Regions from separate parts of the Alicycliphilus denitrificans K601 genome, predicted to be linked through region 2. Evidence: predicted binding sites of a transcription regulator. Region 2 holds the regulator's gene; the other holds the start of a gene.

Region 1 (4,714 bases), 200 kb from region 2:
GATCTCGCCGATGGTGGTGGGGCGCTGGTAGAAGGCGGGCATGGGCGGGCAGCAGATCGCACCCAGCTCGGTCACGGTGGCCATGTTGCGCAGGTGCACCAGGTGCAGGGGCGATTCGCGCGTGAGCAGCACCAGGCGGCGGCGCTCCTTGAGCACCACGTCGGCGGCGCGGGTCAGCAGGTTGTCGGCCAGGCCATGGGCGATGGCCGCCAGCGTGCGCATGGAGCAGGGCGCCACCACCATGCCGTGCGCGGCGAAGGAGCCGCTGGCGATGCTGGCGCCCACGTCGGCCAGATCGTGCACGTGGTCGGCGAGGGCCTCGACCTCGGCGCGCTCCATGTCCAGCTCGTGGCGCAGGTTGAGCCAGCCCGCGTGCGACACGACCAGGTGCGACTCCACGCCCTCCATGCCCTGCAGCGCCTGCAGCAGGCGCGCGCCATAGACGGCGCCGCTGGCGCCGGAGATGCCGACGATGATGCGTTTCGGGGTGCTCATGCGCGGCCCCCGCGCAAGGGGTGGTCGCGCAGGTCGGCCTCGATGCGGCCCAGCACCTCGGCCGCCTGGGCGGCGTCGAAATCCTGGTGGTTGCGTTTCTTCACGCCGTATTCATGCAGCTGGTAATGGCGCGCGGGGGCGATGCGGTGGCGCGCCAGGCTGCTCCTGACGCACACCAGGGGACAGCCGTCGAGCGCGATGATGGGGCGGCCGCTCCTGGCGAGCCTGACCAGCTTGGGCACGTCGCCGCCGACCCCGGCGATGCACGACATCTCGGCCATGCCGCGCCGGTCCATCTGCACGGCGATGTGGTTGGCCAGCTGCGCGGCGCTGGAGCAGCCGGAGCAGGAGTAGACCAGGGGCTGGTCTTCTTCAGGGGCTGGGTCGGTGGCAGATGCGCTCATGGCCGGGGCTTCAGGAAGGCGGGCAGGGGCGGCAGCTGGCGCAGCAGGTGCGGCGCCTTGCGCTCCAGGACTGCGCGCGGGCTCCAGTGGCTGGGGGCGAGCACGGGCAGCTCCAGCGCGTCGAGTGCATTCTTCACCACCAGGCCCAGCTCGGTGTCGCCCTCCATGACCAGGCGGCGGTTGAAGAACAGCGTGTCCGGGTCCTGGCGGCGCTGCGCCAGCAGCAGGAAGTCCTGCGCGTTGGCGCTGATGGCCAGGTCGGGGTTGGCCTGCGGCGCGCTGGGTGCGAAGCGCTGGCCGTTCCAACTGAAGTCGAAACCCAGGCGCGCGTCGCGCACGCGGATGGCCAGGCGTTTGCCCTGCAGGATGTCCTTGACGTCCTGCGGGAGCTGCCTGGCCAGCGCGAAGTTGATGGCCGCCACCAGGAGCATGGAGCCCGGGTAGGCCGGCAGGCGCGCGAGCACGGCGCCCACGGGGCGCGGCAGGGTGAAGGGGGCGGGTGGGGTCGCGTTCATGGCGTGTGTTCCTCGTGGTTCAGGCGATGGCCGGCGCCGGCGTGATCAGGTCCAGGCCCGGCTTGCCGTGCCAGTAGCCGTTGCAGGACGCCTCGGGCATGAAGGGGCGCATGTTGGCGAGCGTGGCGGGGTCCGGCCGCTCGGCGCGGCGCGCGGCGTCGAAGGCGGCGATGATCTTGTCCATGTGCTGCGACTGCGGGGACAGGCGCAGTATGTCTGCCCCGGCCGCGCGCAGCGCGGGTATGTCCAGCACCAGATTGTGCACGCGCGCCGACTGGGTCTGGATGCCGTTGATGACCAGGAAGGGCTCCTTCTCGCGCGTCTGCAGCAGCTGGCCGTCCGGGTGCTCGATGCAGCGGAAGCCGCAGTCGTCCTTGGGCAGGTTGTAGTGGCGCGCCGTGAAGCAGCGCGCCGAGAACGCCAGCGGCATGCGGCCATAGGCGAACACTTCCGTTTCCAGGCCGGCGGGCTTGTCCTTGAGCAGCACGGCCAGGTCGCTCTGGCGCATCTCCAGCGGCATGACCCAGCGGCGCGCGCCCAGGCTGGCCATCCAGGCCAGGGTGTCGGCGTTGAAGATGTTGAGCTGCGGGCCGGCGACGAAGGGCCGCTTGCCCGCCAGGTTGTGCACGGCGCCCATGTCGTTGGCCTCGACGGGGAACTCCTCGTCGCGCGCGATCTTGTGCATGTCGGCCACGTCGCTGGTCGATTCCAGCAGCACCATGGTGGACATGACGGCCTCCTTGCCGGCACCCTGCAGCATGCGCGCGATGTCCATCCAGTCGCTCTGGCGCAGTTCGTGGCGGCGCGAGCACACGGCCTCGCCCAGGTAGACGATGTCCACCGGGGTCTGGCCAATAGCCTGGTAGAACTCGAAAACCGTCTCGCGCGGCCAGTAGTACTGCAGGGGGCCCAGGGCCAGCTTCATCATCGGCTTATCCATCATGTCCATCACTTCCAGGGGCGGTGGTAGGCGCCCAGCGTGTGCTGCTGGCCTTCGGCCACTTGGTCCAGGCTGGCCATCCAGGCGGTTTTGGGCGCATACAGGTGGCCCTGCGCCATGCAGTGGTCTATGGCCTCGCGCCAGACCTTGGTGACCTGGGCCACGTAGGCGGGGCTCCTCTGGCGGCCCTCGATCTTGAAGGCGCGCACGCCCATCTTGACCAGCTGGGGCAGCAGCTCCAGCGTGTTCAGGCTGGTGGGCTCCTCCAGCGCGTAGTAGTTGCTCTCGTCGCCCACGTCGAAGCGCCCCTTGCACAGTGTCGGGTAGCCGGCGTTTTCGCCCTGGCCGTAGCGGTCGATGAGCACGCCGTTCAGGCGCGACTCCAACCCCTGGGGTGTTTCCTGCCAGCGCACGAACTTGGCCGGCGAGCACACGCCGTGCGTGTTGGGCGATTCGCCCGTGGCGTAGGACGAGAGCGCGCAGCGCCCCTCCACCATCACGCACAGGCTACCGAAGCCGAAGACCTCGATCTCCACGCTGGTGCGGTTGACCAGCTGGCGCACCTGCTCCAGCGACAGCACGCGCGGCAGCACGGCGCGCTGGATGTTGAACTGCGCGTGGTACAGGTTGATGGCGTCGTGGTTGGTGGCCGAGCCCTGCACCGACAGGTGCAGGCGCAGGTTGGGGTGCCGCTCGCTGGCGTAGCGCATCAGGCCCGGGTCGGCCAGGATGATGGCGTCCACGCCCCAGGCGCTGGCCCGGTCGAGCGCGGAGCGCCAGGGCGCGGGGTTGGTCGCCTGCGGGTAGGTGTTGAGCGCCATCAGCACCTTGCGGCCGCGGTCGTGGGCATAGGCGATGCCGTTCTGAATGGCGGCCTCGTCGAAGTTCAGGCCGGCGAAATTGCGCGCGTTGGTCGCGTCGCGCAGGCCCAGGTAGACGCAGTCGGCGCCGCCGTCGATGGCCGCCTTGAGCGCGGGCAGGCTGCCGGCGGGGCAGACCAGTTCGGGGGCGGCAGGGGCGGCGCTGGCGGCCGTATCGATGGTGCTGGCTGAGGAGGGGCTGGCAAGGGCGTTCACGGCGGGTTCCGGTGCTGTTCTGGTGCGGGCGTTTCCCCGCAGGCCGCACACCATAGGACGATGCAAAAGACCACAAGCTGATTTTTGTCAAGGGCAGGCGGTGTATTTCCGATGTATCCCATTGGAAATGGGCATGGGTGCATGCCGCGGTCGCGGCGGTTTTTTCCACCGGTGTTGGAAAAGACCGACACCATGGTTTTTGGGGCGGGACTACCTTCGCGCATCCACCATACATCCCAGGAGCGACAGACCATGCCCAAGACCCTCATCGAGCCGTTTCGCATCAAGAGCGTCGAACCCATACGCATGACCACGCGCGCTGAGCGCGAACGCCTGCTCGAAGAGGCCCATCTCAACATCTTCAAACTGCGCGCCGAGGACGTGCTCATCGACTGGCTCACCGACTCGGGCACGGGCGCCATGTCCGCGCGCCAGTGGGGCGCCATCATGGAGGGCGACGAGAGCTACGCCGGCGCGCGCAGCTTCTTCCGTCTCGAAAAGGTGATCCAGGACATCACCGGCATGGCGCACTTCGTGCCCACGCACCAGGGCCGCGCGGCCGAGAAGGTGCTGTTCACGGCGGTGTGCAGGAAGGGCGACCTGGTGCCCAACAACTGCCACTTCGACACCACGCGCGGCAACCTCGAATACATGGGCGTGGAGGCCGTGGACGTGGTCATCGCCGAGGGGTTGCAGCCCGCGACGATCCACCCGTTCAAGGGCAACATCGACCTGGACCGCGCCGAGGCACTGCTGAAGAAGGAAGGCGGCCGCATTCCCTTCGGCATGCTCACGATGACCAACAACACGGGCGGCGGCCAGCCCGTGTCCATGGCCAACATCCGTGCCTACAGCGCCTTGCTGAAGCAATACGGCAAGCCCTTCATCATGGACGTGTGCCGCTTCGCCGAGAACGCCATGTTCATCAAGATGCGCGAGCGCGGCTACGAGAACACCCCCGTGCGCGAGATCGCCCGCGAGATGTTCTCCTACGCCGACGGCGCGACCATGAGCGCCAAGAAGGACGGCATGGTCAACATCGGCGGCTTCATCGTCCTGCGCAGCGACGAATGGCTGGACGAGGTGAGGAACGACCTGATCATGATGGAAGGCTTTCCCACCTACGGCGGCATGGCCGGACGCGACCTGGAGGCGCTGGCCGTGGGGCTGGAGGAAGGGCTGCAGGAGGACTACCTGCGCTACCGCCTGCGTACCGCCGAATATTTGGGCGAGCGCCTGGAGGCGGCCGGGGTCGGCTTTGTCAAGCCCACCGGGGGCCATGCC
Region 2 (4,714 bases):
CGAACAGGCCTCCAGGCCGGGATACCAGAGATCGCACCCTGCCCCAGACCGCCCTGCCGGCGCCTTCCAGCCATACAGGCTGGCGCACCTGCAGCATCATCAACAAGCCCCAGGCGAGGATCAGCACATGGAACATGGTCCAGACGGGGCGCAGCGCGGCGCTGCCTTGGCTCAGCCACGCCAGCCGTTCCATGGCGAAGGCGGCCAGGGCGCCCGCCACGCCATAGCCCGTCAACCGCCCCAGATGGAATCCGACGGTGCGCTGCGCCACGGATCCGCGCGGCATCCAGCGCACGACCTGCTCGCTACCACCCGGGGCGCCACCCGCCCCCGTCAAGGCGGCGCAGGGCGCTGCGCACATGACGAGACAATGCGTCCCGCCCATCAAGCCCATGAAGAATGCCGTCGAAGCCAGCGCCAGCAACATGGATCAGATGATGCGCGAGAAACGTGCCCGATTGCGGTCCGCCTGCAAGTACTTGTCGAACACCATCGCCACGCCACGCACGAAGAACCAGCCCATCGTGGTGACCTCGATGCCCTCGGCGCCGACCTTCACCAGACCCTGCTCCGCCATTTCTTCGAGCTGCTGCAGCTCGGCCTCGAAATAGCGGCGAAAATCGATGAGCCAGGACTGCTCGACCGGCTCGAACAGCACCTCCCCCTGGCACATCAGGGCCATGATGACCGCGCGGCGCACCAGGTCGTCCCTGGTCAAGGCCAGGCCTCGCACTATGGGCAGGTGCCCATGGTTGATCGCGTCGTAATACTCGTCCAGCGTCTTGACGTTCTGGCTGTACGTTGCGCCCACCCGCCCGATGGCGGAAACGCCAAGCGCGATCAGGTCGCAGTCAGGCTGGGTGCTGTACCCCTGGAAATTGCGGTGCAGCCGCCCCTGGCGCTTGGCCACAGCCAGGGCATCCTCGGGCAGCGCGAAGTGGTCCATGCCCACGTACACATAGCCCGCATTCATGAACACGTCGATGGAGCGCGCCAGCATCGACACCTTGGCCGAGGCCATGGGCAGCTCTGCGGAAATGATGCGCCGTTGCGACTTGAAGCGTTCGGGCAGATGGGCGTAGGCATACAGCGCGATGCGGTCGGGCCGCAGTTGCGCCACCTGCGCCAGGGTCCGGTCGAAAGACTCCGGCGTCTGGCGCGGCAGGCCATAGATCAGGTCCACGTTCACCGACTCGAAGCCCAGCTTGCGTGCGCTCTCGATCAGCGCGAATACCTTCTCGGCAGGCTGTATGCGATGCACCGCCTTCTGCACCTCGGGATCGAAATCCTGCACCCCGAAGCTGAGCCGGTTGAAACCCAGCTCGGCCAGCAAGGCAAGCCGCTTCTCGTCCACGGTGCGAGGATCCACTTCGATCGAATACTCGCCCCCTGGCACCAGCACGAAGCTGCGCTTGAGCATGCCTATGAGTTCGCGCAGGCCGTCGTCAGACAGGAAGGTGGGCGTGCCGCCGCCGAAATGCAGCTGACTCACGTGCTGCCCCACGCCGCAGTGCGCGGTGTGCAGGTCGATCTCGCGGCTCAAGTACCGCAAATAGACCTCGGCCCGCTCCGGATGCCGTGTAATGATCTTGTTACAGGCACAGTAGTAGCACAGGGATTCGCAAAACGGAATATGCACGTAGAGGGACAGGGGCATCGCCTTGGCCGCCGACCCCACGCGACGCTGCTGCAGGGCTAGGATGTACTCCTTTTCACCAAATGCCTCCACGAAACGGTCTGCTGTCGGGTAGGAGGTGTAGCGCGGCCCAGGCACGTCAAAACGACGCAAGAGCTCTGTTGTAACGACTGTCATGGTGGGATTCCTTGCATTTGCGGCGTACTGTGCCGTAGAGTCCCCAGGGCGTTCTTGATGTTGATCAAGCACCCATGCGGTCCGGATGGGGACAATTGACTTTGGATCAAAGTCTTCGAACGATCCGTGACATTCCATGCCTCGACGGCGTTCAGATGTAAGCTCGCGACATGAATAGGGTTTCCACACATTCCAACCTGCAATCCATCAAAGTTGCCTGTTCAAACTGCAACTTGCGCGAACTGTGCATGCCCGTCGGGCTGGATGAGCAGCAACTCAAGCGCATCGATGACGTCGTCGCCGTGCGCCGCAAGGTCAAGCGTGGCGGCACGTTGTTTCGCAACGGCGAACCATTCGCATCCCTGTTCGCCATTCGCACGGGCTTCTTCAAGACCTGCGTGGCCACGGAGGATGGACGCGACCAAGTGACGGGTTTTCAGATGGCCGGAGAAATCATCGGCCTAGATGGCATAGTGAACGATCGGCACACCTGCGATGCCGTGGCCCTGGAAGACGCCGAGGTCTGCGTCATGCCGTTCGACCGCATCGAAGAACTGTCCCGCGAAGTCACCGCACTGCAAAACCATGTGCACAAGATCATGAGCCGTGAGATCGTCCGCGAACACGGCGTCATGCTGCTCCTGGGAAGCATGCGGGCCGAGGAGCGCCTTGCCGCCTTCCTGTTGAATCTGGTGCAGCGCTTGCATGCGCGGGGGTTTTCCCAATCGGAACTGGTGTTGCGCATGACGCGCGAGGAAATCGGCAGCTACCTGGGCCTCAAGCTCGAAACCGTGAGCCGCACCTTCTCCAAGTTCGTCGAGGAGGGCATCGTGGAGGTCAGGCAACGCCACGTACGCATCGTGGACACCGATGCCCTGAAGCGCATCGTCAATAGCCAGCAATCCTGTCTCTAACCACCCTCACCCAGGCTGCAGCCCCAGGCCCATGTCAGGGCATGTATTTGGCACAGTCGAGCGGCCTCTCGCCCTCCGGTACCGGACAGCGATTGAGCTCGAAGGGGGAGAGCGACAACATCGTGGTAAGCATGCTCGACGCCATGATGATGGCCCAGAAAACGAAGAACGCTACGGTGTAGACGCCTTGCCTCGAAAGAGTGACGGGCTGGTCGAACCACTGCAACGCCTCGGGGTCCACGAAGGCAAACACGACCATCTCCATGACCCCCGCCATGAGAAAGGCGGGCCAGGCTATCCACATCAACCTCTGCTTCCACATCAAGCTTGTCTCCTTGTCATAGTGACAGCCTAGCACCATGCCCGGCGCAAGCAAAGTGCCATCGTCTCCCTGATTCCCCTTAGGACCTCAGCGCGGCTGGTCCTGCGCGGGCGTGGCGGCGTGGTTACGCCCTTTCATTGCGGGTGTCATGCCAGAGTCCGCATTCTTCAGCGTCTTGTTGATGTCCAGGCCACGTTGGTAGTAGTCCTCCGCCAGCACGGGGTCCGGCCGGGAAAGCGCAAGCCAAAGAGTGACGAAACCGGCAATGACCACGATCACCGGGCCTGCGATGATCAGCCACACATGGCCGTACCTCCACCAGGGCTGCGGCTCGGGGTCTGCATTCATTGGTCCATCTTTCGACATCGTTACGATCTCCGTGCCCCTTCCGGGGCCATGCAAAAACTCGGTACGGATCCGCGCCCTCAGCGCGGGACGAGGAATACGGATTTCTCCGCCACCTGCCCTTTGTTGCCCTGCGCCTGGATATCGAAATACACCGTGTGCGAGCCCGGTGGCGCCGACCCGTAGGGGATTTGCAGGCGCACAGCAACCCAGCGGGAGTCCGCAGGGCCGATATCGACCTCGGACTCGGAAGCCACCTCCAGCCCTGGCAGCCCACGCGCGCTGATGACATAGCGCTGGGCCCCTTCGGTGGCATTCATGATCTGCAGCCGGTAGATGTTCTCCAGCTTGCCCCCAGCCACGATGCGCGAGAGCGCCGCGCGGTCGCGCACCACGTCCACCTTGAGAGGCGTGCGCACCACCAAGCTAGCGAGCATCCCGATGCAAAGCACAATCAGCACGCTGGTATAGAACAGCACGCGCGGACGCAGCACGCGTTTGAGCATCTGCGACTGGGTCCAGTGGTTCTTGACGCCGTTCTGCGTGGAGAAGCGGATCAGCCCCCGCGGGTATTTCATCTTGTCCATCACGGTATCGCATGCATCCACGCACAGGCCGCAGCCGATGCATTCGTACTGCAGGCCATTGCGGATGTCGATGCCCGTAGGGCAGACCTGCACGCACAACGTGCAGTCGATGCAGTCCCCCAGGCCCTTGGCCTTGTAGTCGACGCTCTTGGTGCGCGGTCCGCGGGGCTCGCCTCGCTCGGGGTCGTAGGTGACGATCAGCGTGTCCTTGTCGAACATCGCGCTTTGGAAGCGCGCGTAGGGGCACATGTACTTGCAGACCTGCTCGCGCAGATAGCCTGCATTGCCATAGGTCGCGAAACCATAGAAGAACACCCAGAAGATCTGCCAGGAGCCGTGCAGCACCAGCAGCTCGCCGCCGAGTTCCCGGATCGGCACGAAATAACCCACGAACGTGAAACCGGTCCAGAAGGCCACAGCGACCCAGATCACCTGCTTGAGCGATTTCTTCCAGATCTTCTCGAAGGTCCACGTCCCGTTGTCCAGGCGCATGCGGGCACTGCGATCGCCTTCGATCTTGTGCTCGATCCACATGAATATCTCGGTATAAACCGTCTGCGGACAGGCGAATCCGCACCACAGCCGCCCCGCCACTGCCGTGAACAGGAACAACGACAGCGCCGAGATGATGAGCAGGCCGGTCAAATAGATGAAGTCCTGCGGGTACAGCACTAGGCCGAAGATGTAGAAGCGCCGCGCCCCGAGGTCGAACAGCACCATCTGGCGCTGCCCC

Evidence for each region. The regulator FNR, encoded in region 2, switches genes on or off when oxygen is low (the NO sensors DNR and NnrR bind a similar motif). The targets are predictions, from matches to a motif close to TTGATNNNNATCAA.
Region 1: the regulator FNR is predicted to act here: its motif matches at 3,508-3,521, upstream of ubiU (ubiquinone anaerobic biosynthesis protein UbiU).

What each region holds. Positions count from the first base shown of each region.
Region 1 covers NC_015422.1:1,376,759-1,381,472, forward strand. The annotation lists gene ALIDE2_RS06550 (UbiX family flavin prenyltransferase) at 1-495, opposite strand, end outside; gene ALIDE2_RS06555 (putative zinc-binding protein) at 492-899, opposite strand; gene ubiT (ubiquinone anaerobic biosynthesis accessory factor UbiT) at 896-1,414, opposite strand; gene ALIDE2_RS06565 (U32 family peptidase) at 1,434-2,339, opposite strand; gene ubiU (ubiquinone anaerobic biosynthesis protein UbiU) at 2,363-3,484, opposite strand; gene ALIDE2_RS06575 (tryptophanase) at 3,683-4,714, shown strand, end outside.
Region 2 covers NC_015422.1:1,173,909-1,178,622, reverse strand. The annotation lists gene ALIDE2_RS05635 (sulfite exporter TauE/SafE family protein) at 1-427, opposite strand, end outside; gene hemN (oxygen-independent coproporphyrinogen III oxidase) at 431-1,813, opposite strand; gene fnr (fumarate/nitrate reduction transcriptional regulator Fnr) at 1,984-2,727, shown strand; gene ALIDE2_RS05620 (hypothetical protein) at 2,762-3,049, opposite strand; gene ALIDE2_RS05615 (FixH family protein) at 3,137-3,415, opposite strand; gene ccoG (cytochrome c oxidase accessory protein CcoG) at 3,475-4,714, opposite strand, start outside.